DNA from 3 places in the Promicromonospora sp. CA-289599 genome. Region 1 is predicted to be linked to each of the others. Evidence: predicted binding sites of a transcription regulator. Region 1 holds the regulator's gene; each other region holds the start of a gene.
The links. Region 1 encodes HspR, which represses chaperone genes until heat shock. Its sites were predicted from a motif close to AAGTTGAGTCNNNNNGACTCAACTT; they were not measured.
Positions count from the first base shown of each region.

Region 1 (9,378 bases):
GTCCGGGTTGAGGGCGTCGAGCCGCTCGGCGAGGTGCGTGCGCGAGATGACCCGGCCGCAGGACAGGCAGATCACCCGGTCGTAGCGTCCGTGCAGGTCGATGACGTTGCGCGAGCCCGCGTCCTCGTGCAGCAGGTCCACGTTCTGCGTGATGATCCCGGCGAGGAGGTCGCGCTCCTCCAGCCGGACGAGCGCCCGGTGCCCGGTGTTCGGCACCGTCCGGTTCACGTGCTTCCAGCCCACGTGGTTACGGGCCCAGTAGTGACGGCGGAACTCCTCGTCGCCCACGAACTGCTGGTAGGTCATCGGGTTGCGGGGCGGGGAGTCGGGGCCGCGGTAGTCGGGGATGCCTGAGTCGGTAGAGACCCCGGCGCCCGTGAGCGCGGTGAACCGCAGGCCGGCGAGCACTTCGACGGCGTCGTCCACCGTGGTGCGGGCGACCTCGACGGGCTCTGGCTGCCAGGTGGTGGGTCGGGCTTGAGGGAACACGCTTACGAGGGTATGCCGGGACAGGACCGGCGGCGGCGCCGTGTGTTCCATTTCGCACCGGGCTCAGCCACGCCGCGCCTCGAAGAACTCGCGGAGCAGCGCCCCGCACTCCCCCTCGCGCACGCCGCCGAGCACCTCCACCTCGTGCAGCGCACGCTGGTCGCGCACGAGGTCCCAGACGGAGCCGGTGGCGCCCGCCTTCGGGTCCCACGCGCCCAGCACGAGGCGTCGCACCCTGGCCTGCACGAGCGCGCCCGCGCACATCGGGCACGGTTCGAGCGTCACCACCAGCGTGCAGCCGGTCAGGCGCCACTCGCCGCGCGTCGCGGCGGCGGCCCGCATCGCGAGCACCTCGGCGTGGGCGGTCGGGTCCCCCGTCGCCTCCCGCTCGTTGTGCCCGACGCCGACGACCCGTCCCACCTCGTCGAGCACCAGGGCGCCGACCGGTACGTCGCCGGTGTCGAGGGCGCGGCGCGCCTCGTCGAGCGCGACGCCCATCCAGCTCTCCCAGTGCGCGCGGCGCTCGGCGACGCTCATCGCGCTCAGCCCCTCCGACGTGTCAGACACAGAAGTCACCATAGTGACCCGCACGTCTGACAACCCGGTGTGGCCGACGCGCGGTGTGGGCCTGGCAACGTTCAGGGCCTCCACGCGGTCCTGGCGGGCAACTGCCCGGTAGCGTGGGACCCATGCGCCTCCACGTCGTCGATCATCCGCTGGTCGCCCACAAGCTGACCGTCCTGCGGGACGAGACAACTGCCTCGCCCACCTTCCGCCTGCTCGTCGACGAGCTCGTCACGCTCCTGGCCTACGAGGCCACGCGGGACATCGCCACCGAGCCGCACGAGGTCAGGACTCCGGTCGCCACCATGACGGGCACCCGCCTCGCGTCGCCGCCGCCGCTCGTGGTGCCGATCCTGCGTGCCGGCCTGGGCATGCTCGACGGCATGAGCCGCCTGCTCCCGACGGCGGAGGTCGGGTTCCTCGGTCTCGTGCGCGACGAGGAGACGTTCAAGGCCGTCACCTACGCGAACCGCCTGCCCGACGACCTCACCGGCCGGCACGTGTTCCTGATCGACCCGATGCTCGCCACCGGCGGCACCCTGGTCGCCGCCATCGACTACGTGCTGGAGCGCGGCGCCCGCGAGGTGACGGCGGTCTGCCTGCTGGCAGCCCCCGAGGGCATCCAGCTCCTCGAGGAGCACGTGGGCGACCGCGCGAACCTGACCGTCGTCGTGGCAGCGGTGGACGAGCGGCTCAACGAGAAGGCCTACATCGTGCCCGGCCTGGGCGACGCGGGCGACCGCCTGTACGGCATCGTCTGACGCTCAGGCGTTACGCCTGGTCGGCGGGCTCACCCATGCAGGTGTCGAAGCCGTGCCACGGCCACCGGTTCTCCGTGCGCGGGACGGCCGACGTCTCGCTCCTGCCCAGGGCAGCCGGGTTCGCGTCCAGGGTCGGTTCGCACTCGGCGCCGATGCAGTTCTGGCCCCGAACGCCGTACGACCACTCCACCTCGTGGGTCCTGCCCTCGAGCTGACGGTAGAGCCGCACGGTGACCGAGCCCTCGGTGCTGATAGGGGTCTGCCGGGTGAGCGCGAGAGTGGTGGGCTGCCCGGCAGGCACCGGCTGGTCGGCGCCGATCTCGTTGCTGCTCTCGCGGACCAGCGTGCCCGTCCAGTCGCGTCCGGTCCGGTTGTCCACCGTCGCCGTGAGCTGTACCTGGGAGTCGGCGGAGCACTGCGTCGCGGTTCCGACCGTCACGGCCTCGCCGGGCCACTTGAGCTCGGCGCACGACTCGAACGAGACGTTCGTCGTGTCCAGCACCTTGCCCCCGGCCGTGATCTCGGAGGTCTCGGTGCCCCAGGCGACCGGGTACTCGATCACCTGGGTCTGTCCGGCCTCCACGGTCCTGGTCACGTCACCCACGTGGAACCGCACGGGCAGCGTCGACCTGGTGTTGTCGGCGGTGAAGGCGAACTTCTGCACCGAGCGGTCCTGCTCGGCGTCGAACTCGCAGGCTCCTGCGATCACGGGCCTGTCGCCCAGCGCCGGGGCGATGGTCGCGGCGCCGTAGTGCGCGGTCGGGTTGTCCTCGGACACGACAGCCCGGGCAGGCACGTCGCCGTCCTCGTCCTTGCCCTCCCGTGCGAGGCGGAAGACCGCCTCACCCTCGGGCACCATCGCGCTACCGGTGTCGACGGTAAGTGTCTGAGTTCCGCCTGGCGTCACGGGGAGGGACACCGACTTCATGGCAGTGCCGTCGACCGTGACCACCATGTCGACCCTCATGGTCTCGTCCGAGGTGTTGGTCACCTTGCCCTCGACCGTCACGGTGCCGCCCGTGTTCATCGTCCGCGCGCTCACCTCGGTCGACCAGGACGGCTTGTAGCAGTCCACTGCCTGGTGGTCGCCCGCCGGCACAGGCGTCTTGTAGGTCTGGCCGTCCACGTCGGTAGCCAGGACGAAGACCGCCTGGCCCGCCGGGAGCCGCAGTCCGTCGTGCACCGTCAGCTCGATGGACTCCCCGGGTGCGAGACTCTTGCCCGTGGAAGCACTGGTACCGGCCGCCTGGAGGGCTACCCGCACCGTGCGCTGAGTCGTGTTGGTGTACGCGCCGGTCACCACGGCGTCGGCGGTACCGGTTCCACCCTCGGCGAGGCAGGAGGCCGCGACCGTGCCCACACCGTCGGCGGCCTTCGCCCAGGCGGACGTCACGGTCACCGTCGCGGTGGTGGAGTACGCGGAGCCCCCGGTGACGACCGGACGGATGTTCGCGACGCCGAGCTCCGTGGCCTCCGCCGACGAAGCATCGACCACGGACGTGACGTTCAGCGCGACGGCGCGGGCGTCACCGGGCTCGACGGCGGTTGCCCCGTCGGTGCCCGCGCGCGGGGCGCAGAACCAGGCCCTCGACGACTCCATCGCCGTGCAGGACAGCTCGGGCTGCGTCTCGGCGGGCCTGACGCCACCGGGCAGTGACACCACGACGCCCCAGTCCGCGGGCACCGTGCGGTCGCCGGTGCTGTTGAGGCGGATCGGCAGCGCGGCGGTCCCTGGGCTGCCCAGCGAGACGTTGTCGGTCGACGCGGACAGCTCCGGGCCGAACGACGCGACCGCACGGTCCGCGAGATCGATGGTCACGTGGTCGAGACCGTCGGCCCAGACCTCGGCGCCGATCGGGTAGTCGCCACCGGCGTTGGCCCGGACGGGCACCTCGACGCGGTGCGCCTGTGCCGGTGCGACCTCACCGAGCGTGCAGAGCAGCACGTTCGCCTGCTCGGTCGGGTTACAGGCGATCGGGCCGTCGTTCGGAAGCGGTCCCACCGTGGCAGGCGCGCTGGGCGACGCACTCGGCTCGGCCTGCGTCTCGCCGTCGGGCACGCTCTCGGGATCGGACCCCGTGCCGGCGGCGCTGCTCTCGCCCGAGTCAGCTTCGGGCGTCTGGGTCCCGGTGTCGTCGGGGCCTTCGGTCGGCTCCGCGGTGTCCTGGACCAGCCGTCCGCCCACACCCGTGCCGAACGGTCCTTCGTGCGGCGTCATGGTCAGGCCGGGGGGAAGCGTGAGCTCCAGCTGCGTACCTGTCGCGGCGACCTCGCCCGCGTTCGTGATGGTGAACCCCAGGATCTGGTGCTCGCGCGGAGCCAGCGGGCTCGAGGCGTCGGTGTAGTCGACGCGGAGAACTGCTTGCGTGCTCGGGTCCGGCTCGATGTCGGTGTCGGACGGCGACACCGGCTTGCCGTTGATCTCCTCGGTGCCGGGCAGCCCACGGCCGTCCGCGGTGCTGATGACGCTGTCGTTGGCCACCGGCTCGGGGTCGCTGGGTCCCGCGATCTGCAGCGCCGCGACCATGCTGACGGTGGCGACGGCGATCGCGCCGGCCGCCACGCTGCCGCCCGTCGCGGCGGCGAACGCACCGGCGGTGGCGGAGACCGCGGACGACACCGCACCCGAGAACGTGCCGGTCGAGGCCACACCGACAGTCGCTGTCGCCGCCGGCGCGCTTCCGACGGCCGCACCTGCGCCCGCCTTGGCCGCGACGAAGATGCCACCGATCGGTGCACCGGCGCCGACGAGAGCCAGCCCGCCCGCACCGAGCACCAGCGGGGCGATGACCGTCTTCATGCCGTGCGCGACGTCGTGCAGCTCGAGCACCAGGGCGCTGCAGGTGCCGCAGGTCTCCAGGTGGTCGGCGATCTTCGTGGTCTCCCGCTTGGACAGGCTGTCCCGCACGTACCCGCCGAGCAGCGGGTTCACGGAGCGGCACATGTCCGAGGGGGCATGCGTCAGGTGCTGCTGCAGGTAGCCGGCCCGCAGCGCTTCCTTGGCCCGGTAGAGCAGCGCGGAGACGCCGTTGGGGCTGAGCCCCAGCACCGGCGCCACCTGCGCGGGCTTCAGGTCGTCGACCAGGACGTACCAGAGCACCTCGCGCCAGCGCTCGGGGAGGTCGAAGTAGGCCTTGGAGACCACGCTGCGCTCGAAGCCGGCGAGCGCGGGGTCCTCGTCGGAGGCGACCCGGCCGACCACCGACTCGATCTCGTCGTCGGTGCTGGGGCGCATCCGTGCGGCGCCGCGGGACACGTCGAACGACCGGTGGCGGACCACCGTGTACAGGTAGGGGCGGAACCCTGCGTCGGGGCCTGCGCCGCGACGAAGCATCTCGAAAAGCTTGCTGAACGCGTCTGCGACGACATCGTCGGCGTCAGCGGGCGAGACGTACTGCCGCGCGAGCGCTCGCGCGGCCCCTGCGTGGCGCTCGTAGAGCACGCCAAATGCTTCACGGTCACCTGACCTGACCTGCAGGATCAGTTCCGCGTCACTCGGGGTTCCCCCCGTGCTGCTCTCGGCTTGCTTCACGTCTACCCAGACTCTCGGCTGTGTCCTGCCCATGACTATAGAGCCCCGTCGGCGTTTTAGGGGTGGAAAAAACATCTCTGACGTCATGTTCGGGTGAAGTGCGGTACACCACCGCCGAAGGTGCGTCATGATGTATCCCCGTGAGGGTCCCTTCATCATGAGTGAGTCACAGCAGGAGGCGCGGGTGCGTGTGCATGACCTGCGCGAGCGGTGGCGCGCTACGAGTCTGGCGTCGGTCTGGATCCGACCGAACGACTGGGAGCATCCAGCCGCCGAAGCGCTGGCAGAGGCTTTGGCCGAGGGCCGCGGAGTGATAGCACCCGCGGAGCGTCTTGGTGCCGCGCGGGCGTCCGTCGGCGCCGGGATCACCGAAGCGCTGGACGACGTCGCCTGTCTGTACGCCGCGTTCGGCCGCCCCACCGACGTCGGTGCGCTGCGCGCCGCGGCGATCGGCTGGGTAGGAGAGCGCGAGCGGGTCCCCTACCAGATAGCCACGCACGACCCGTCAACAGGTCTGCCGACCGGCGAGTACCTGGGCGAGCGCCTGCGCGAGACCTACGGCATCGCGCAACGCGCCGGCTCCACCGCCGGAACCACCCACTGCCTGCTGGTGCTCGACGTCGGCCTCGACAGCCTCGACACCTGGCAGCGGCTCGCGCGATCGGCGGCGATCGGCCGCACCCTGCACCAGGTCTTCGGCGAGGGACATCCGATGGCCGCCGTCGGCGACGGCACCTTCGTGGTGCTGTGCGAGCGTGGCCCCGCCACCGCGGAGCTCGGTCAGTCGCTGCGCCGCGTGGTGGAGCGCAACGCGGAGGTGCTCGGCCTCACCACCGAGGTGCGCAGGCCGACCCGGGTGTGGGTGGAGCGCCTGCCGGGGACGCACGACGACGCGCTGCTGCTGCTGGACCACCTGGCTCGCTGAGCCGCCGGACCGCGGACGTCGAACCGCGCGCCTCGGACGAAGACCCGAACGAAGAACAGAGCGCCCGCTCACCGTCGAGCGGGCGCTCTTGCGTTGTCCTGGCTCCGTCTGTTCTGGCTCCGTCGCGTTCTTGCAGAGCCGGTCAGCGCTCCTGGAAGGTGAGGCAGTCGGCATGCCCCGGCTGCTCGGGCCCGGCACCCACGCGGATCGAGGCGGCGCCGCACTCCAGGTGCTCGTTGTGCACGCACTCGCCGCGCTGGCACGCACCGACGTGCGCGATCACCTTGTCGAGACCGCCCTTGGTGCTCAGCGGGATGAACGTCGCACAGGAGGCGTCACCCTCGTGACCCGCGATGGTGACGGCGCCGGCGTGGCAGCCGTGGTCGTGGTTGTAACCGCAGCCGTCGATCGAGCACTCGGCGACCTCAGGCATTTCCATCAGCGTGCTCATGACTCACTCCTCGTTGGTCCGCACTTGAACATCCGGAATGGCTCGATCATATTCCGGAAATGCAGAACGCGTAGAGCAAGGAATGCCTTACCTATCTTTCCGACGCATTATCGAAAGAATTGCGTTACCGAAATTGGTCGGCGGCCGGGGGCGCTCAGTCCTCGCGCCGAGGTGACGGCCGCCAGAGCACCACTGCTCCACCACCGACGCCGCGATGCTCGAGGTCGACGCGCATCGCCGCGCTCCGGACCCGCTGGCCACGCTGCACGACGACGACGTCGCCGGCGGCCGGACCCGCAGCGAACACGCGGCCCTCCTCCTGGACCCGCATCAGCAGGTCACCGAGGCGTTCCTCCAGGACCGAGACGTGCGCCTCGAGGGCGAGGATCCGCTTGATCCCGGCCAGGTTGATGCCCTCGACCTGCGCGAGCCGCTGTACCTGCAGAAGACGCGCGACGTCCCGGCGCGAGTAGCGGCGGCCACGGCCACGGGTGCGCCGGGGTACCACCAGGCCGAGCCGGTCGTACTGGCGCAGCGTCTGGGGATGCATACCCGCCAGCTCCGCTGCCTTGGAGACGGTGAGCACGGGTGCGTCGTCGTCAACCATGTGCCCCTCCTTGTCTCGTTCGCTCGGAACTGCGTGCGGGCAGGTCAACCGACGGCGGCGCGGTGGGGTCCGTGCCCCACCGCGCCCGAGATCATTCCACCGCCCGCTCGGCCAGTCCGGCGCGCACGTCCTCGCCGTCGCTCTCCGCGGCGAACGTCTCGATCGCCTGCTTGGCCTTCTTGCTGAGCTTCTGCGGCACGACAACCTGGACGCTGACGAGCAGGTCGCCGTTCGCGGTCGCCGTGTGCACGCCGCGCCCCTTGACGCGCAGCGACCGTCCCGACGGGGTCCCCGCGGGCACCTTCAGCCGCACGGTCGAGCCGTCGAGGGTCGGTACCTCCAGCGTGGTCCCAAGTGCGGCCTCGGCGAACGTGACGGGCACGGTCATGCGCAGGTCGAGCCCGTCCAGCGTCCACACGGGATGGGGAGCCACGTGCACCGTCACCACCAGGTCACCCGCGGGGCCACCCGCGACGCCCGGCTTGCCCTTGCCACGCAGCCGGATCTTCTTGCCGTCGTTGATCCCCGCCGGAATCCGGGCGGTGATGGTGCGGCCGTTGACCTCGAGCTCGGCGGTCGTGCCCTCCACTGCCGCACGGAACGGCAGCGTGACCTGCGCGACGACGTCGGCCCCCTTTGTCGGCGCGCCGAAGCCAGTCGGGCCGGCCGAACCGTAGGCAGACCGGCCCCCGGCGCCGAACATCGAACCGAGGATGTCCTCGAAGCCCGGGGCGGCACCACCGCCCTGCGAATAGCGGACCCGCGGTCCGCCGCGGCCGGCGGCACCCTGCCCACCGCCGAACATGGCGCCCATGATGTCCTCGAAGCCGCCCGTCCCGGCGCCACCGGGACCGGCAGAGAAGCGAGCACCACCGGCCATCGCACGCACCGCGTCGTACTGCCGGCGCTGCTCCGGGTCGGACAGGACCGCGTAGGCCTCGCCGATCTCCTTGAACTTGTTCTCCGCGGCCGCGTTGCCCTGGTTCTGGTCGGGGTGGTGCTGGCGCGCCAGCTTGCGGTAGGCCTTCTTGATGGCCGCGTCATCGGCGTCCTTGGGTACGCCGAGCACGGCGTAGAAGTCCTTCTCCATCCAGTCCTGACCGGTCATGGCACCTCCTTCCGCTTCGATATCGGTGGTCGGGCTTGCCGAGACCTTGGTCCCGGCAAGCCCGACCACCGAGAAGTCACTCCGGTCCGACGACGCCCACGCGTGCCGCCCGGACCACCTTCTCGCCGATCTTGTACCCGGGCTCCACCACGAGGTTCACCGTGGAGGCCGTCGCGTCAGCGTCGGTCGAGTGCATGAGCGCCTCGTGCAGGTTGGGGTCAAACTCCTCCCCCACCTTGCCGAACCGCTCGACACCGAACTTCTGCAGGCTCTGGTCGAGCTTCTCGGCGATCGCCGCCATGGTTCCGCTCAGCTCGCCGTGCTGCTTCGCGCGCTCGACGTCGTCGAGCACGGGCAGCAGCGCGGCCAGCACGTCCTGCACACCCCGGTTCCGCGCGGCCTCCTGGTCGCGCAGCGCCCGGTTGCGGTAGTTCGTGAAGCTGGCCCGCTCGCGCTGCAGCGCGTCCAGGTTCTCCGCGGCCTCGGCCTTCGCCTTGAGGACCTCGGAGGCCTCAGCCGCCTCACCGGACGGCTCGAAGTCGAGTCCTTCCAGCGGGTCGGCGTCGGTCTCGGCAGGCTCGACCACCGGGGTGGACTCCTCCACCGGGGCGGTCTCGCCGTCCGGGGCAGGGTCGTCCAACGGTTCGGCCGGACGGCTCTGCTCGCCGGAGTTGTTCACCTTGCGCTTGTCCGTGAAGTGGAAGGGGTGCTCCTCCGAGCCCTCGGGCTCGGGGGTCCCCTGCGGGTTCTCTTCGGTCACTTGCGCTCTTCCTCGTCGTCCACGATCTCGGCGTCGACGACGTCCTCGTCAGCGGTGGACTGGGCGTTCGCCTGCGGTGCGCCGTCGGCGCTCTGCGGTGCCGCCTGCTCGGACGCGTACAGCGCCTCGCCGATCTTCTGCGAGGACGCACCGAGCTTCTCGTACGAGGTCTTGACGGCCT
Region 1 is NZ_JBNJNI010000001.1:2,286,040-2,295,417, forward strand. It holds gene ACQEVI_RS10170 (Sir2 family NAD-dependent protein deacetylase) at 1-540, opposite strand, end outside; gene ACQEVI_RS10175 (nucleoside deaminase) at 553-987, opposite strand; gene upp (uracil phosphoribosyltransferase) at 1,179-1,814, shown strand; gene ACQEVI_RS10185 (sigma-70 family RNA polymerase sigma factor) at 1,825-5,256, opposite strand; gene ACQEVI_RS10190 (hypothetical protein) at 5,504-6,271, shown strand; gene ACQEVI_RS10195 (DUF1540 domain-containing protein) at 6,414-6,722, opposite strand; gene ACQEVI_RS10200 (heat shock protein transcriptional repressor HspR) at 6,877-7,329, opposite strand; gene ACQEVI_RS10205 (DnaJ C-terminal domain-containing protein) at 7,421-8,437, opposite strand; gene grpE (nucleotide exchange factor GrpE) at 8,514-9,197, opposite strand; gene dnaK (molecular chaperone DnaK) at 9,194-9,378, opposite strand, start outside.

Region 2 (9,378 bases), 590 kb from region 1:
CATCCGCACGCGCGTCGACCGCGTGCTCGCCTTCCTCGACCGGTCCCAGGCCGACGTCCTGGCCGTCCAGGAGACCAAGTGCCGGGACGACCAGTTCCCGACCGCGGCGTTCGAGGCCGCCGGTTACGAGGTGGCGCACTTCGGGCTGTCGCAGTGGAACGGTGTGGCGATCGTGTCGCGGGTCGGCCTGACCGACGTCGCCACCCAGTTCCCCGGTCAGCCGGGCTTCGCCAAGGCGGTCGTCGAGGACGGGCCGGACCCACTGCTCGACGTCGTCCCGCCGCTCGAGGCGCGGGCGATCGGCGCGACCTGCGGCGGCGTCCGAGTATGGAGCCTGTACGTACCCCACGGCCGCGCGCTCGGCGACCCCCACTACACCTACAAGCTGGCCTGGCTGGAGGCGCTGCGCACCTCCGCACAGACCTGGGCGGACGCCGGCGACGCCGTAGCGCTCATGGGTGACTGGAACGTCATCCCGCTCGACACCGACGTGTACGACGTGGCGGACTTCGCCGGGAAGACGCACGTCTCCCAGCCGGAGCGGGACGCGTTCGACGCCTTCGGCAAGGCCGGGTACACGGAGCTCACGCGCGCGTTCCTCCCGGAGGAGCGCACCTACACCTACTGGGATTATCAGCAGCTCGCCTTCCCGCGGAACAAGGGGCTGCGGATCGACTTCTGCTGGGCGTCGACCGCCCTCGCCGGCCGCGCGTCGGGTGCCGCCATCGACCGGGACGAGCGCAAGGGCAAGGGCGCCTCCGACCACGTCCCGGTGATCGTCGACCTGGCCGACTGAACCTCCCGCCCACGGCGCAGGAGGCGCCGAGGTTCCACCGGCGATGGGGAAATCAGCGGGTGAAATTGTCCACAAAGAGGGTGCACTCCAGGCGTGCATCGTCCTGGTGACAAGGTCGTCGTCGAATGTCGGTAAGTTAACCTGCATGACGTCGACGCCCGACCACCTTCCGGCCGCCACTGAAGTCGCCAAGGTGCCTGCCACGGATCCTGTCGGGACGGCGTCTGCGGACAAGGCGGAGCGGGATCCCGCGTCGAACGGCAAGGTCGTCGACAGCCGTTCCGAGGGCGACGACGCGGCGTCCGAGCGAGCGGACGACCGCGGGACCGACGCCGCTGATGCGTCGACCGCAAACAGCGAGCCCGCGGGCGACGGGGCCCAGGACGGGGTAGCAGCGGCCGAGTCCGGGGATGCCTCGTCCGGGGATGCTGCGCGTGCGGAGACTGGCTCGGCGGAGACTGGCTCGGCGGAGGCCGAGACCGCGGAGGAGTCCACCGACGGGCAGACGACGGCCGCTGCGGCGGACGCGGAGTCCTCGGCTGGTGCGGAGAGCGCACCGAGCGACGTCGAGCCCGTCGCGAACGTGGCGCCCGCGGCGGACGTGGCGCCCGCGGCGGACGTCGCGGACCCTGGACCTGCGGCGAAGGCCGCGGATCGTCAGCCCGTTGCAGACGCTGCGCCCACCGGGAGCGCCGAGCCCGTCGCAGACGCGGCTGATGTGGAGCCTGCCGCAGCGGAGGAGCCCGTCGTGGACGTCAAGCCTGCTCCGGAACCTGCCCGCAAGCCTGCGGCAGGTACCGGGTCGAAGCAGGCGGCACGCACCGAGGATGTCGGCGTCGTGCCCGCCACCGCACTGCCGAAGCGGGTACCGGCGGCTCCCCCCACCTCCCCCGTCGAGGCGATACCGACGCCCACCAGGAGCGCGGAACCTGCGGCCGCTGCGCAGACTGAGGAGCCGACCGAAGCGGAGCCCGACAGCGCCACCGGGGCCGCGGTGGGCAGCAGCCCCGACGCTGACGCCGACACCGATGCGGGCGTCGACACCGGCGTCTCCCGCGATGACGCAGGCTCGGACGGCTCGACCGATGCGCCAGACCCGTCGGCTGTGCCCGTCTCGGCCAGCGCACCTGACTCGCCCGACTCAGCTGACTCGGCTGGCTCGCCCGCCGCAGCCGACAGCAAGCCCGCCACGTCGAAGGCTGCCGGTACGTCGAAGGCTGCTGCTACCGACAAGGCTGCCGGTACGGACAAGGCCGAGCCCGGGACGCCGTCCGACAGCGCGGCCGCGCCGGCCGTGGACGAGACCTTCGACTTCAAGGCGCTCTCCTTCGCCGCGATCGCCGCGGCGCACAAGAAGGAGCTCGGGCCGCGGACCGTCGCCGGGGAGACCGAGGCGTCCGACGAGCAGAAGGCCGCGAACCAGACCGCTGCTGACGCGCCTGCCGCGGACCCGAAGGAGGTCTCCAGCGAGCCGGAGACGCCCGCCGCCGCGGACGACGCTCCCACCGAGGAGCTCTTCGCGCCGCCCGCTACGCGCGTCCCGCCGGCCGTCACGCCGCCGAGCCCCTTCCCGACGCCCGCGGCCTCGCCGCAGCATCAGCCGGACGCCTCGCGCCAGGACCAGGGCACCATCCAGCTGCAGCCGCCGTCGCCGTTCCCCTCCCCGCGCGGTGGTTCCGCGCACCCGTTCCCCGCCGTGCACGGCTATGCGCCCGAGGCCTCCTATGCCGGCTGGCACCCGCCGACTGCGGCGGACGACGCCGCCAGGCGACGCCGGTTCGCGATGATCGGCGGGGCCGCCGTCGCAGTCGTCGCCCTGGTGACGGTGGCCGTCCTCGTCGTGAACATGGTCAGCAAGCAGCAGTGGGAGCCGATCGAAGCGATGATCGCGGAGCCGCGCGAGGTGCATCCACTGCAGCTGGTGCTCGGTTCGTGCGTGGAGACCGTCCCCGAGGACGGCGAGGTCTCCGAGGTGCTCGCCGTTCCCTGCGACGCCTCGCACACGGCGCAGGTCGTGGGCCGCACGGACTTCGCCGACGCCGCCGTCTGGCCGGGCCGTGACGAGGTGGACAAGCGCGTGGCTCTCGTGTGCGGCACCAAGCAGCTCGGTCCGACCGCCCGTACCAGCCAGCTCGTGAACTCGGTGAGCTACGTGGTCTGGGGCCCCAGCGAGGAGTCGTGGAGCGACGGTGACCGGGTCGGCCTGTGCCTCGCCACCACTGCCGAGCCGATCACACGGGATCTCCTGCAGTAACAGCAGACCGTGTCGCCGCCGGACCCTGTCCGGCGCAGCCGTCGAGCAGGGTCTGGCCCAGCGGGGTCAGTGCGTGGATCACGGTGTTGCGCTCACGCCCGCTGGCGATCAGGCCGGCGTTGCGCAGCACCGTCGCGTGCTCCGACGCCGACGCCGGCGAGATCGCCAGACGGTTCGCGATCTCGCTGGTCGTCGCCCCGGTGCCGAGCACTCGCAGCACCGCCGCTCGGGTCCGGCCGAGAAGCGCGGTGAGCTGCCGTCCGCCGTCGGACCGGACCTCGAAGCTGCGGTCCAGCCCGGCAGGCTCGTGCACGATCGGGTAGAGCAGCACCGGCGGCAGGTCGGCGTCCGCGAGCGTGATCGGGGCCCGGACGCAGAAGTACGACGGGATGATCAACAGGCCACGGCCGCCCAGGTGGATGTCCCGTTCGGCAGTTGTCGACACCGACAGGACCGGATGCTGCCAACGCACCGACGGGTGCAGCGTCCGCAGTGCGTTCTCGGTCCCGCCCTCCACCCAGGCACGGGTGCGTGCCGCGCGGTCGACGTCCACGGCGGCCCGGATCCCGCTCCAGTACGGACCTACCGCATGCTCGTAGTAGGAACGCACGGCGACGCCGAGCCCACGTACGGCGGGTGCGGAGCCTGCGGCGAGGTCACGCATCCAGAGGGGCGGCCTCTGCTCGCCCGCCAGTACCTCGATGTCCTTGCGAAGCCGAGCCCTGGGGGTGGACAACATCGCGTCCAGCCCGGTCTCGAAGCTGTCGGAGCCGGAGACCGGCGTGAGGAAGTCCGGCGAGTAGCCCCGCGGCGGGGCCAGCCGTAGCAGCATGCGAGCCGCCGGCGGCAAGCCTGAGAGTGCACGCTGCCGCCAGCGTCCGAACAGCACAGCGCCCGAAGGCTGGTTCACCACATGTGCGCTGAGCAGCACCTCCCACATGGGGTCCGGGCCCGGAGCGATCCGTACCCGGGCAAGATCATCCGAAGTGAAGTGGAACCGCAGCACCAGACCTCCTTGACCGTCTGCCTTCTCCCGTGGCCCCGTCGACTCGCCCCCGCGCGCCCTGACCGTGCGGGACCGCACGCGGCACTCCGCGCGCAGTTTCACCCCGCACACAGAGAGATGTCCCAGCATTCAAGTTCTGGGCGAGCCAGCGCTCACCTTCACAACACCGACACATGGTGCTGTGCAGGCCTCGCTCACCCACCGCCCGTCCGTACAGCTCGCGCGGCCGTTCCTACTGGCACAAGGATGGCAGGCAGGTCCCGCCCGCACATCGATAATTGGTCGTAGTCCGATGTACGCCGATCGACGTACACGGTCCCTTGGTCCTCGTCAGGCGGACAGCGCCTTCGTCACACGGTCAGCACCCTGCGGTCGAGAGCCAGACCCTCGCCGTCCGCGCGGTCCACGACCACGGTGTCGCCGTCGGACACCTCGCCCGCGAGCAGCAGCCGTGCCAAGCGGTCGCCGATCTCACGCTGCACGAGGCGGCGCAACGGCCGCGCGCCGTACGCCGGGTCGAACCCCTCCAGCGCGAGCCACTCGCGCGCCGCCTCGGTCACGTCGAGCGTGATCCGACGATCCTCCAGCCGCTTCGCGAAGGCCCCTACCTGCAGCTCCACGATGCTGCCGAGCTCGGCCAGCGTCAGCGCGTCGAAGACCACCACGTCGTCCAGGCGGTTGAGGAACTCCGGCTTGAACGAGGCGCGCACGGCGGTCATCACGGACTCGCGCCGCTCCTCGTCCGACAGCATCGGTTCCACGAGGAACTGCGAGCCGAGGTTCGAGGTCAGCACCAGGATCGTGTTGCGGAAGTCGACGGTACGACCCTGGCCGTCGGTGAGCCGGCCATCGTCGAGCACCTGGAGCAGGACGTCGAAGACCTCGGGGTGGGCCTTCTCCACCTCGTCCAGCAGCACCACGGAGTAGGGCCGTCGCCGGACAGCCTCGGTGAGCTGACCGCCCTCCTCGTACCCGACATAGCCCGGAGGCGCACCGACGAGCCGTGCGACCGAGTGCTTCTCGCCGTACTCGGACATGTCGATACGCACCATCGCGCGCTCGTCGTCGAACAGGAAGTCTGCCAATGCCTTGGCGAGCTCGGTCTTGCCGACACCCGTGGGGCCGAGGAACAAGAAGGAGCCGGTCGGCCGGTCGGGGTCGGAGACACCCGCCCTGGTCCGCCGCACCGCGTCGGACACCGCGGCCACGGCGGTCCTCTGGCCGATGAGGCGCTGCCCGAGGACGTCCTCCATGTGCAGGAGCTTCTCGGACTCGCCCTGCAGCAACCGCCCGGCGGGGATGCCGGTCCACGCGGCGACCACCTCGGCGATCTCGTCGGCGCCCACCTTGTCGGCGATCATCGGGGCCTCGGCGGGCGCGACCCCCGGGCCACCGCTGGTCGAGCCTGTCGAGACCCGGCTCGCCTCCGCCTCCTCCGCCGCGACGAGCTCTCTCTCGACCACGGGGATCTCGCCGTACTGGATGCGCGCGGCGCCCTCCAGGTCACCCTCGCGGAGCTTGCGCTCGGCGTCGGTGCGCAGCTCGTCGAGGCGAGCACGCAGGTCACCGACACGGTTGTGCCCGGCCTTCTCGGACTCCCAGCGCGCGGTGAGCGCCGCGAGGGCCTCACGACGGTCCGCCAGGTCGGCGCGGAGACGCTGCAGGCGCTCCTTGGAGGCCGCGTCCTCGGACTCGGACAGCACCACCTCCTCCATCTCGAGGCGCGTGACCGCGCGCTGGAGCTCGTCGACCTCCACCGGGGAGGAGTCGAGCTCCATGCGCAGCCGCGACGCGGCCTCGTCGACCAGGTCGATCGCCTTGTCGGGCAGCTGCCGCCCGGAGATGTAACGGTCGGAGAGCGATGCGGCGGCCACGAGGGCGGAGTCCGCGATCGTCACCTTGTGGTGCGCCTCGTAACGCTCCTTGAGCCCGCGCAGGATCGCCACGGTGTCCTCCACGGAGGGCTCACCCACGAAGACCTGCTGGAACCGGCGCTCCAGAGCCGGGTCCTTCTCGATGTGCTCGCGGTACTCGTCGAGCGTGGTGGCGCCCACCATGCGCAGCTCACCTCGTGCGAGCATCGGCTTGAGCATGTTGCCCGCGTCCATGGCGCCCTCGCCCCCGGCGCCCGCGCCGACCACGGTGTGCAGCTCGTCGATGAAGGTGATCACTTCGCCGTCCGACGCCGTGATCTCCTCCAGGACAGCCTTGAGGCGCTCCTCGAACTCACCGCGGTACTTCGCCCCGGCCACCATCGAGACCAGGTCCAGCGCCACGAGGCGCTTGCCCTTGAGGGACTCGGGTACGTCACCCGCCACGACCCGCTGCGCCAGCCCTTCGACGACCGCGGTCTTGCCGACACCGGGCTCGCCGATGAGCACCGGGTTGTTCTTGGTGCGCCGGCTCAGCACCTGGATCACCCGGCGGATCTCCGAGTCGCGGCCGATCACCGGGTCGAGCTTGCCGTCGCGGGCGCGCTGCGTCAGGTCCGTGCCGTACTGCTCGAGCGCCTTGTAGGTGCCCTCCGGGTTGGGGCTCGTGACCCGGCCGGCCCCACGGACGGCGGGCAGCGCGGCGCGCAGGGCGTCGGCGGTTGCTCCGGCGTCGGTCAGGATCTGGGCGGCGGGCGACTGCCCGGCCGCGACGGCGATGAGCAGGTGCTCGGTGGAGACGTACTCGTCACCCAGCCCCTGCGCTTCCTTGGACGCCAGGTCGAGGACCGTAGCCATGGCCCGGCTCGCGCTCGGCTGGGCCGTGCTCGCTCCGCTGGCCTGGGGCAGCGCGACCAGAGCCGCGCGCACGCGCTGGCCGATGGCCTGTGCACTGGCCCCGACCGCATCGAGCAGGCCGACGGCGACGCCACGCTCCTGCTGGAGCAGCGACGCCAGCAGGTGGACCGGCTCGAGCTGCGGGTTGCCGGCGGCCGACGCCGACTGGATCGCGTCGCCGATCGCCTGCTGCGACATGGTCGTGAACTTGGTGTCCATGAGGCCTCCCAGGATGGTGCTGAAGTCTGCGCGGCAAGGCCGCGTTCAAAGTTGAGTCTACTCCGCTCAACCCTGGAATTCACTGTAGCGTGCGCCACCCACACTCGTACCGTGGCGACATGAACACCCAGGTGATCGTCCTCAACGGCGGTTCCAGTTCCGGGAAGTCTGCCCTCGCACACAACCTGCAGGCCGTCCTGCCCGACGCCTGGCTGTCCCTCAGCATCGACACCCTCGTCGACGCGATGCCCGCCCGTCTGACCGCCGGCGGCGACGGGATCGGTTTCGCGGACGACGGCGGCGTCGACGTCGGGCACGAGTTCATGGCGCTGCAGGACGCCTGGATCGCCGGACTGGTCGCCATGGCACGCGCCGGCGCGCACGTCGTGGTCGACGACGTGTTCCTCGGGGGCGCCGCGTCCCAGCGGCGCTGGCTCGACGCCCTGGGCGACGTCCCGACGCTGTGGGTCGGCGTGCGCTGCGACGCGGCGGTCGCGGAGGCACGCGAGGCCACCCGCGGCGACCGCGTCGCGGGCATGGCCGCCAAGCAGGCAGACATCGTCCACGAGGGGGTCACCTACGACCTCGAGGTCGACACGACGCACACCGGGTCGATGGACTGCACACGGACCATCGCGGCACACCTGAGATCATCGCTGGGTGAACGAGCAGACTGACGAGTCCCTGACACCTCCCCGCGCCGTCCTCGTCGGGGTCGTCGGCGGCACCTTCTCCGGGCTTTTTGGTCTGGGTGGCGGCATCGTCATGGTGCCGCTCCTGACGTCACTCGGCGGCCTCACGCAGCGCCGGGCCAGCGCATACTCGCTCGCGGCGATCCTGCCGGCGGCGATCGTCGGGTCCATCCCGTACCTGACCCACGACGCCGTCGACCTGATCGCCGCCGGACTGCTCGTCGTCGGAGCGGTGATCGGCGCCGTCGTCGGGGCGCGGCTGCTCGCCCGCGTCCCGGAGACCCTGCTGCGCTGGCTCTTCGTCGGGGTGCTGGTCGCGGGGATCGTGCGATCGGTGATGGATGCGTTCGGGGAGCCGCCGTCCGTCGACACCGCCGAGGGACTGCCCAGCGTGCTCGACGGCGCGGGGATGATCGGGCTCGGCCTCGTCATGGGCGTCGCGTCCGGCCTGCTCGGCATCGGCGGCGGTCAGCTCGCCGTCCCCGGCCTGTCCGCGCTGTTCGACTTCGCACCCGCGCTGGCCAAGGGCACGTCACTGGTCGCGATGATCCCGACCGCAATCTCCGGCACCTGGGTCAACGTCCGCAACCGGCTGGTCCACCTGAAGATGGCCGCGCTCATCGGCCTCGTGGCGTCGGGCTTCTCGTTCGGCGGAGCGAGCCTGTCGGTGGTCATGCCCGACGACGTCGCCTCGATCGCGTTCGCGGCGCTGCTCGTGTTCGCGCTGGTCCAGCAGATCCGCAAGGCCCTGGAGAAGCAGCGGCACTGAGCAGCGAGGTCGGCAATTCGCTGACGATCGTTTCCCAGGTCGGTAGTTCGCATCGAGGTCGGTCCAGCGCTGGACCGACCTCGATGCGAACTGCCGACTTCAGCGCACAGACCCAGCAAGGTGCCGACGCCGGGGCCCGGACATCCGATCAATCCGCAGCGGACGGCGGCCCCTGGCAGTGGACCCGAATCAGGATCGGCAAGCTGACCACCAACGCGGCCGCCCTGAGCGCACCGGCGATCAGATAGCCCGTCCAGATCCCCACCTCGTGGCCCACGAGGCCTCCGGCGAGCGCTCCGAGGGGGATGAGCCCCCAGCCGAGCAGGCGGTACACCGACTGCAGACTTTGCTCACGCCCGGTCGACGACTGCAGACTTGGTTGCGGTTTGTGGGCCTCCATCCGCAACCAAGTCTGCAGTCGACATCGGCGTCCGCGTCCATGTCTGCAGCCGGCGGCGAGGCCCGCGGCCGGCGGGGAGCTGCTCTGATCCACCGCCGCCACCAGCAGCAGTTCACAGCTCCCGCAGCACCGCCGCGCACTCCGCCGCGACCGCGACCGCCACGTCCCGCACGGTGTCGCCGCCGTGCTCCGGGACCACGCGCTGCACCGCGCCCTCGGCGAGCAGGTCGACGGCACGGATGTGCTGGGCCTCGGCCAGCTGCGCCGCGTGCGCGGTGTCCCCGTGCACGATGACGCTCGCCCCCTCGGGTGGCAGCGGCGACAGCCAGGCATGCTCGGCGGCGATCACCACCTGCGCGGGCAGCAGCGCGAGCGCACCGCCGCCGCAACCCTGACCGAGGATGACCGACAGCGTCGGGACCGTCATCCGGGTGAGAGCCGCCATGCAGCGCGCGATCTCGCCGGCGAGCGCGC
Region 2 is NZ_JBNJNI010000001.1:2,873,597-2,882,974, reverse strand. It holds gene ACQEVI_RS12780 (exodeoxyribonuclease III) at 1-796, shown strand, start outside; gene ACQEVI_RS12775 (septum formation family protein) at 942-3,050, shown strand; gene ACQEVI_RS12770 (ArsR/SmtB family transcription factor) at 3,028-4,056, opposite strand; gene clpB (ATP-dependent chaperone ClpB) at 4,407-7,043, opposite strand; gene cpt (chloramphenicol phosphotransferase CPT) at 7,163-7,720, shown strand; gene ACQEVI_RS12755 (sulfite exporter TauE/SafE family protein) at 7,704-8,504, shown strand; gene ACQEVI_RS12750 (hypothetical protein) at 8,653-8,838, opposite strand; gene ACQEVI_RS12745 (carboxyl transferase domain-containing protein) at 9,017-9,378, opposite strand, start outside.
Region 2: clpB (ATP-dependent chaperone ClpB) is a predicted target of HspR. The motif match lies at 7,092-7,116, and genes of this name have one in related genera.

Region 3 (9,378 bases), 1.5 Mb from region 1:
GGGACGGCCGGATCGTGGAGCACGGGCCCGTGGAGCAGGTGCTGCTCGCGCCGGAGCACGAGTACACGCGCACGCTGCTCGACGCGGTCCCGGCGGTCCCGCCGGCCTCGCTGGACGACCGCGAAGCAGAGGGTGTGTCCGAGTCTCCCCGGCGAGACCAGGGAGAATCGGACACACCCTCTGCTTCGCGGTCATCCGGAGAGGTGGTGCTCGAGCTGCGTGGCGTGAGCCTGGACTATCGCGTCCAGGGCCGGCACGTGCGCGCGGTGGGGGGCCTCGACCTCACCGTGCGCGCGGGCGAGATGCTGGGCCTGGTCGGTGAGTCCGGATCGGGCAAGTCCACGGCGGGCCGGGCTTGCCTGGGCCTGCTGACGCCGTCGGAGGGTGAGGTGCTGCTGCTCGGCGCCTCGGTCGCCAGGGCACGGGGCCGGGCCCGACGGCGTCTCCTGGCCGACGTCGGCGTCGTGTTCCAGGACCCGGGCGCGTCGCTCGACCCGCGCAAGCTCGTGGGCGAGTCGATCGCGGAGCCGCTGGCGATCCACGGCCGCGACGGGCGGCGGCTGTCGGGAGCCGAGCGGCGGGCGCGGGTCCGCGAGCTGCTGGACGCCGTACGCCTGCCCGTAGGGGCGGAGCGCCGCTACCCGCACGAGTTCTCCGGCGGGCAGCGGCAGCGCATCGGGCTGGCGCGCGCCCTGGCGCTCCGGCCGCGCCTCCTGGTCGCCGACGAGCCCACCAGCGCGCTCGACGTCTCGGTGCAGGCAGAGGTGCTGCAGGTGCTCAAGGACCTGCACGCGGAGCTGGGCTTCGGCTGCCTGTTCATCAGCCACGACCTCGGCGTCGTGCACGAGCTGACCGACCGGGTGGCGGTGCTGCGGGCGGGCCGCCTCGTCGAGAGCGGCAGGACGGCGGACGTGTTCAGCGCCCCGCGGGAGCTGTACACGGCGGAGCTGCTGGCCTCCGTGCCGACGCCCGATCCCGTCGCCCAGCGTGAACGGCGCGAGGCCAGGCAGCGGCTCGCCCCGGGCGCCGCCCGATGAGCGGCGATCCGACTGCGGGGGTCGACATCGGCGGCACCAAGATCCGCGCCGCCGTCGTCGCGCCCGGTGGTGCGGTGCTCGCCTCGGCGACCGCGCCGACGCCGTCGGGCGGGGAGGCGATGCTCGACGTCGCCGCGGACCTGGTCGCGCGCGCCGTCGCCTCGGCAGGGGTACTGGTGGCGGCTGTCGGGGTCGGCGCGGCGGGCGTCGTCGACCCTGGGACGGGGGAGGTGCTCGCGGCCAGCGACTCGTTCACCGGGTGGGTGGGCACCAACCTGAGGGACGGGATCGTGAGGCGGACGGGGCTACGGGTCGTCGCCGCGAACGACGTCGACTCGTTCCTCGTGGGCGAGGCGACGTGGGGTGCCGTCCGGGGCGTCCGCTCCGCGGCGGGTATCGCGCTCGGGACGGGTGTCGGGGGAGCGTTGTGGCTGGACGGCGCGCTGTACCGCGGCGCGGGGGCGGCGGGCGAGATCGGGCACATGCCCGGGTTCGGCGACGCGCGCTGCACGTGCGGTCAACGGGGGCACCTGGAGACGCTGGCCTCCGGCCGGTCGGTGGCCCGCAGGTACGCGGAGCTCGGCGACGGTGCGGACGTCGGGGCCGCGGAGATCGAGGACCGGGCGCGCGCAGGAGACCCGACGGCGGTCCGGGTGCTCGCCGACGCCGGGCACGCCGTCGGCTCCGCGGTGCTGATGCTCGCGGCGCTGCTCGACGTCGGACACGTCGTGGTGGGCGGTGGCCTCGCCCGCGCGTGGGACCTGCTGGAACCCGCGCTCCTGGCCCGGCTGCGCGAGGAACCGCCCGTGTCGGGGCATCCGATCGAGGTGCGCCGTGCGGTGCTCGGGGGTGACGCGACGGTCGTGGGCGCGGCGGCCCTCGCTCGCTGACCGACCAGTCCCGGGAACGACCCCTACATCGTGCACGCGATCATCGGCGTGTCGCGTGCACGATGGAGGGGTCGTTCTTGGGACTGGCTGCGGCTACGGAAGCGTCCAGCGCTGGACCGTGCTCCCGTCGCAGTTGGCTATCTCGGTGCGGGTGCCGTCGGTCTGCGCCCGGCCGACGGGCTGCAGGCAGCGGCCCGACTGCGGGTTGCGCAGCGCCAGCGTGCCGCTGGTCGAGGCCCACTGCTGGGCCCCGGTGCCGTTGCAGTCCCAGAGCTGGACGGCGGTGCCCGCCGCGGTGCCGCCGCCTGACACGTCGAGGCACTTGCCGAGCGCGCGGACGGTGCCGTCCGTGCCGACCGTCCACTGCTGGGCGGTGTTGCCGTTGCAGTTCGCGAGCTGGATGGGCGTGCCGTTCGCCGTGGCGGCCCCCGCGACGTCGAGGCAGATGCCGTTGCTCGCCCGGACCGTGCCGGTGCCGCCGCCTCCGCCGCCCTGGGAGTCGTAGACGCGGACGTAGTCGACGACCATCTGCTGCGGGAACTGCGTGCTCCCGTCGGGGTAGCCGGGCCAGTTGCCGCCGACCGCGACGTTCAGGATGAAGAAGGACGGCTGGTTGAAGACCCACGGGCTGCTGCCGGTGTTCGCCGGCGTGAACGTCTGGTACGCGTTGCCGTCCACGAGCCAGGTGATCGAGTTGGGGCTCCAGTCGATCGCGAAGGTGTGGAAGTCGTCGGCGAAGGACCAGTTCTGCGGGTGCTGGTACGAGCCGGTGATGGGGTTGCCGCCCGAGTAGCCCGGGCCGTGCAGCGTGCCGTGCACCCGGTTGGGCTCGCGGCCGATGTTCTCCATGATGTCGATCTCGCCGGAGTTCGGCCACGGCGTGCCCGGGAACTGGCCGCCGAGCATCCAGAACGCGGGCCAGATGCCCTGGCCGCGCGGGATCTTGATCCGCGCCTCCAGGCGGCCGTACTGCGGCTGCACCTTGCCCTTGGTCGTGAGCCGGGCGGAGGTGTAGCCGCCGCCCTCCTGGCGGGCGGTGATCACCAGGTTGCCGTTGCCGTCCAGGGCCGAGTTGTTCCGGGAGTTGGTGTAGTTCTGCAGCTCGTTGTTGCCCCAGCCGCCTGCGCCGGTCTCGAAGTTCCAGTTGGCGCCGTTGGGCGCGCTGCCCGCGGCACCGTTGAACTCGTCGGACCAGGTCAGGGCGGCGGCCTGCGCTGCGGCGTCCTGCGCGGCAGCGGTGCCCGACGCAGGTGCGGCCCGGCCGTCGGACACCTTGGGTGCCGCCGCCGCGGACGTGACGAGCGAGGCCGACAGGACAAGGGTCAGGGCTGCCACCGCCGTCAGGGCGGTGCGGGTGGTGCGGTGCCTCGTGCTACGCATCGAACGCTCCTTCGAGAACATGTCTCTCCCGCCGCACGGAACCGGGCGACGGGCACAGCATCGGCAGTCGCGCGTGCACTCCGGTGTGTCACGGGCGATGCGTGGGTGATGACGAAACAGTGCTCACGAAAAGTAGCGGCGCCTGGCGGCACCGCACAACGGGCAGAAAGGCACATACGGGTTTTCCCCACGCCCTCCCACGGCTGCCCGCACAGGGCCGGGAACGCGGGCGGCGCCCGGCCGCTGGTGCGGTCGGGCGCCGTCGTGAGGCCGCTGAGGTGATCAGGCGGCGGTCTTGACCTCGATGCGCTGCGGCGTCGTGCCGGCGAAGACGCCGGGGACGGTGACCGTCAGCACGCCCGCGTCGTAGGACGCGCTGACGGCGTCGCCGTCAACGGTCTTCGGCAGCGTGACCGTGCGGCGGAAGGAACCGAAGCGGACCTCCGAGATGCGGCGGCCCTCGGACTCCTCCGAGCGCTGGTCCTTGCGCTCGCCGCGGACGACGAGCTTGCGACCCTCGACCTCGACGGTGATGTCGGTGGCCGGGTCGACGCCCGGCAGGTCGAGGCGGGCGACGAGGTCTTCACCCTCGCGGTAGACGTCGGCCGCGGGCACGGGGCCCTGGTCGACGGCGGACTGCGGGCTCCACGGGTCGCGGAGCCACGTCTGGGTGAACGGCGAACGAGTCAGAACGGTGGTCATGGTGTTCTCCTCCGGATGGGATTGATATCAGGCTCAACCTGAGTCGACCCGACTCAATTTCCGGGTTCGCCGACGGCGGACGACGAGTTCCGCGCTGAGGCCGGAATGAACAGGATGCGGAGCGCAAAAGGGCGCCTAGCGCCACATCTCCGGCGCGTTGTTCTGACTTACGGGCGCTAACTCAGAATAACTATCGCGAAGTCTGACTTACGGTGCGCTCGGCGTCGCCCCCGCGGACGTCAGACACTCAAGTCGCTCTGGTGATCTCGGCGTCTGACACGCGGAGTCAGTGGCGCGTGATCGTCACGCTTGTTGCGTCCTCGGCGACGGCGAGCTCCGCCGTCCCGCCGACCGGGAACGTGAGCAGCGGGCTCGTGTGCCCGAAGTCCATGCCGGCCAGCACCGGCTTGCCGCGCAGGGCCGGCTGGCGGGCGACGATCTCGTCGAGCGCCTCGCGCGTCACGCCCGAGCTGGCCTGGAACCGGCCGACGACCAGCCCGGCCACGCCCTCGGCGTCGGGCAGCTGGAGCAGGGAGGTGAGGCAGCGCGCGACGTGGGCGGCGTCCGACTCGAAGTCGTCCTCGAGGAAGAGGAGCGCGCCGTCGAGCGACGGCATGTACGGCGTGCCCTGCAGCAGGTTGAGCGTGCCGAGGTTGCCACCGATGATCCGGCCCGAGGCCTGCCCGGGGCGCAGTGCCCACCAGCCCTCGTTCGCCACGAGGGTGCGGGCGTCCTGGTCGGCGAACCACATGTCGTCGGTCCAGGCCTTGGCGGGTTCGACGGCGATCGGGGCGTCGCTCATGACGGCGGCGCGGAACCAGTCCCCGGTGGGCTCGAAGTGGTCGCGCATGCCCCAGCTCGACCAGTGCGGCCCCGAGTACGTGACCAGGCCGGTGCGGGCGAGGATCGCGTTCTGCAGCGCGGTGATGTCCGAGTACCCGCAGAACACCTTCGGGTTGGCGGCGATCAGGTCGAAGTCGAGGTGGGGGAGCAGCTCGTTGCTGTTGAAGCCGCCGATCACGGTGAGGATCCCGGCGACGTCCGGGTCGGCGAACACGGCGTGCAGGTCCGCCACGCGGTGCTCGATGGTGCCGCTGCGGAACTGGTCGTCCTCGTCGACGTGCTCGCCGAACGTGAGGGTGAGGCCCATGGCGGCGAACCGCTCGTCGATCCACCGGGTGTTGTCGTGCTCCATGATCATCGCCCGCGACCTGGCGGGTGCGACGACCCGGAGGGTGTCGCCGGAACGGAGCTTGGGCGGGACGATGGTCTGAGTTGGTGCGGCCATGCTCGCAGCGTAGAGCCGGGCTTCGGTCGTCGGCCCCTGCATATCGGCAGGCGGGGGAAGCGACTCCAACACAGTGCACGCGATCGTCGGCGTGTCGCGTGCGTCGTGTAGGGGTCGTCTTGCGGTCCGTGCGGGCTGCCCCCGGTTCAGCGCAGGTCGGACCCTGGACCTCAGCCGTGGATCGGGCCGTCCGTCTCTCGCAGCGGCCGGGCCGAGGCGCCCGAGCGGGCGGCGATCATCTCGGCCGCTATCGACACGGCGGTCTCGTCCGGGGTGCGCGCGCCGAGGTCCAGGCCGATCGGGCTGCGCAGCCGCGCGAGGGCCTCGGGCGGGACGCCGTCCTCGATCAGCCGGGACTCCCGTTCCGCGTGCGCCCGGCGCGAGCCCATCGCGCCCACATACGTCCCGGCCGGCAGGTCAGTGAGGGCGGTGCGCAGCAGCGGCACGTCGAACTTCGGGTCGTGCGTCAGCACGCACACGGCGTCATGCTCGGTGACCCGTCCTGCCTCGATCTCGGCGGCGAGGTACCGGTGCGGCCAGTCGACGACGACGTCGTCGGCCTCCGGGAAGCGCGCCGACGTCGCGAAGATCGGGCGCGCGTCGCACACCGTCACCCGATAACCGAGCAGGCGTCCGGCGCGCGCCATCGCCGCGGCGAAGTCGATGGCGCCGAACACCAGCAGACGCGGGCGCGGGGCGAAGACCTGCAGGAACACGCGCGTCCCGGTCCCGGTGCGCTCGCCGCGTGGCCCGTACTCCCGCACGTCGGAGGCGCCGGCGGCGATCTGTCCGACGGCGTCGGAGGCGACCGCAGCCAGGAGCGGATCCACGGCTGGGCGGCCCGCCGCAGCCCAGGGATTGGGCCCGTAGAAGGGCGAAGTCCGGGCCGAATCACTGGGTGCGCGCATCGGAGCGGCTCCGTCCCCGACCTGACCGTCGGCCGTGATCGTGAGGCGCCGGCCCAGCGGGGCGGCGACGGCGTCCGGGTCAGCGCTGGTGCCCGCGCCCGCCTCCGCTGCGATGACCGTGGCGAGGCAGACGCCCGACGTGCGCGCGCCGCCGTCGGGCAGCGCCGGGCCGGTGCCCAGGACCTGCCGGGCGAAGGGCTCGAAGTCCGGCCAGGTCGTGCGCGAGAGCGGGGCGACGAACACCTCGATGGTTCCGCCGCAGGTCAGGCCCACCTCGAAGGCGGACTCGTCGGAGACGCCGTACCGCGCCAGGACGGGGCGGCTGGTCTCGGCGACCTCCAGGCACAGGTCGTACACCGCGCCCTCGACGCAGCCCCCGGACACCGAGCCGATCACCTCGCCGCCCGGCCCGACGGCCATCGCGGCACCAGGCTCACGCGGCGCCGACCGAAAGGTGCGCACCACCGTGGCGACCACGACGCGCTCGTCGGCGCGCCACCAGTCCAGCAGCTGCGGCAGCAGATCCCGCATTCGGCGCGCCTCCCGTCGTTCGAGCACTTGCCCGAGCTTCAGAATCCCACGCACTCGTCAAACGCTGATGTCGTGCGAGTTACCGGTGCGTCCGACACGGCCGGCGAAAGGGGGAGATGATGGAACCGATCGCAGCGACGCGAGGAGGACCCCATGAAGGCAGCGGTTGGCGACCGGATAGTCACGGCCTCGGGAGTGGTCGGCGGTGTGGTGCGCGACGGCGTGGTGACCGGGTGTCCCCACGACGACGGTTCGCCGCCCTACCGGGTCAGGTGGTCCGACACCGGCGAGGAGACGCTCGTCTACCCCGGCTCCGACACGATCGTCGACGCCCAGGTCGAGGCCGTCTCGGACGAGTGGAGTGAGCCGCGGCAGGCCAGGGCGGTCACCTGGGACGTGCGGATCACCGTGGTCGAGTCGGGCGGCAGCACGACGGCGGAGGCGACGGTGACGAACGGTCCGCCGGACGCGCTGCGCGCCGTCGGGCACGCGAGGAAGTCGCCGGAGGACCCGGAGGTGCCGCTGATCGGCGACGAGATCGCCGCCGCCCGCGCGCTGCGGCGGCTGGCCGACCGCCTGCTCGCCGTGGCCGAGCAGGACGTCTCGGCGGCGGTCGGGCACCGGGCGCACGTGCACCGCTAGACGGGGCGCGCCGCGAGCCGGGCCAGGATGCCCGGGCTACGCCAGGATGCCCGAGGCGTCGAGCGCGCCCCGCACCTCGGTGTCGAGCCAGGGCACTATGCCCTCCCAGGTGGTGCGCCACGAGACGCCGCTGAGCTGGGTGCCGTCGGGGAACGTCTCGATGTAGTCGGCCTGGAGCACGCCGAAGCTGTCGCACCAGAACGAGTTGGCCGGGCTGCCGTCGAGCAGCTGGTCGATGCGCATCGCCGACGTCGAGATGCCGTCGGGCAGCAGGAGCGGTTGTGTGTCGGTGCGGATCAGCAGGGCCTGCCGGGTGCGCGTCGGGTCGGCGTCGTCGAGCTGGATGTACTCGGCCCAGGAGCCGACCGTGGCGAGCTCCAGCACCAGCAGGTACCGCGCGAACGAGGGCACGCCGTCGCGCGCACCGGGCGGGAGGTCCGCGCGGTCGAACGTGACGTCCACGCCGCCGGGCTCGCGCTGCGTGGAGTAGCGCACCCAGTTGCGGATGTTGCCGTCGTACTCCACCCGCTGCCGGGCCCGCAGCACCACGTCGGGCGTAGGGCGCATGGCCAGTACCGAGTCGAGGATCCGCAGGCCGTCCGGGGACTGGGAGTCCCGGCGCACGAGAGCGCCGTCGGGCGTCGTCCCGTTGTTGCTCAGCGCGTGGATGTGCATGGTCGATTCTGGCGCCGGTAGCGTCCGGGCGCCAGAGCAACCGGTGTGCTTCGCCCGGGGTGTCCCGGGTAGGTTGCGAGCATGAGCGAGCGCGTTGACGTGGAACAGCATCGGGCCGACGTCGCGGAGCTCCTCGCGGAGCTCGCCGACCGGCCCACCGAGGAGGTGTCCGTCCACCGGGGGGTGCTCGGGCGCGTGCTGGCGAGCGACGTCGTCGCCCCCGGGCCGCTGCCGCGCTTCCGCAACTCGCAGATGGACGGCTTCGCGGTCCGCGCGGCCGACGTCGCCCCGGCTGGGCCCGGGGCGCCCGTCACCCTGCCCGTCGTGGGCGACGTCGCCGCGGCGCCGGGCGAGCCTGCGCCGCTGGAGCCCGGCACCGCGGTCCGGATCATGACCGGCGCGCCCGTACCCGAGGGCGCCGACGCGGTGGTCCCCGTCGAGGACACGGACCACGTGACGTTCAACGGCGCCCACGACAACGCCGCCCACCACGACTCCGCGATGAACGTCGATATCGCCCGCGGGCGGGAACCTGGCGAGTTCGTCCGGGAGCCCGGGTCCGACGTCGCGCAGGGCACCGTGGTGCTGCGCGCCGGGACGGTGCTGGCGCCGCATCACGTGGCGGCCGCCGCGGCCTGCGGTATCGCGCGGCTGACGGTCCGCGTGCCGGTCTCGGTGGCCGTCGTGTCCACGGGGAGCGAGCTCGTCGCACCCGACGCCGAGCCAGGCCCCGGCCAGATCTGGGACGCCAACGGCCCGGCGCTCGCGGCCGCCGTCGTCGCGGCGGGCGGGCAGGTGGGCCTGCGCCTGACGGTCCCCGACGACCCCGAGGTCGTGCGCACGGGCCTGGAGCGCGCTGCGGCGATGTGTGACCTCGTGCTCACGACCGGCGGCGTCAGCCAGGGTGCGTACGAGGTGGTCAAGGACGCGCTGCCGGAGGTCACGTTCCGCTCGGTGGCCCTGCAGCCCGGCGGGCCGCAGGGCCTCGGGCGGTTCGCCGGCACGCCGGTGCTCGCCTTCCCTGGTAACCCGGTCAGCGCCCAGGTCTCGTTCGTCGTGTTCCTCCGCGACCTCCTGCGGCAGGCCGGTGGCCTCCCGCCCGTGCGACAGGTCCCCGCGGTGCTCGACGCCGCGATCGTCTCACCGGCCGGGAGGCGTCAGCTCCTGCGGGGTCGCTGGGTCGACGACGCCGTCGCGCGGGTCGCCGTCGTCGGCGGGCCGGGGTCGCACCTCGTGGCGTCGATGGCGGCCGCGGACGTGCTGATCGACGTCCCCGCCGCCGCGACTAGGCTCGACGAGGGCGCCGAGGTGACCACATGGCCGCT
Region 3 is NZ_JBNJNI010000001.1:3,811,560-3,820,937, forward strand. It holds gene ACQEVI_RS16860 (dipeptide ABC transporter ATP-binding protein) at 1-1,037, shown strand, start outside; gene ACQEVI_RS16865 (ROK family protein) at 1,034-1,927, shown strand; gene ACQEVI_RS16870 (family 16 glycosylhydrolase) at 2,021-3,307, opposite strand; gene ACQEVI_RS16875 (Hsp20/alpha crystallin family protein) at 3,590-4,009, opposite strand; gene ACQEVI_RS16880 (S66 family peptidase) at 4,296-5,297, opposite strand; gene ACQEVI_RS16885 (XdhC family protein) at 5,468-6,736, opposite strand; gene ACQEVI_RS16890 (dsRBD fold-containing protein) at 6,890-7,378, shown strand; gene ACQEVI_RS16895 (hypothetical protein) at 7,415-8,053, opposite strand; gene ACQEVI_RS16900 (molybdopterin molybdotransferase MoeA) at 8,135-9,378, shown strand, end outside.
Region 3: ACQEVI_RS16875 (Hsp20/alpha crystallin family protein) is a predicted target of HspR. The motif match lies at 4,045-4,069, and genes of this name have one in related genera.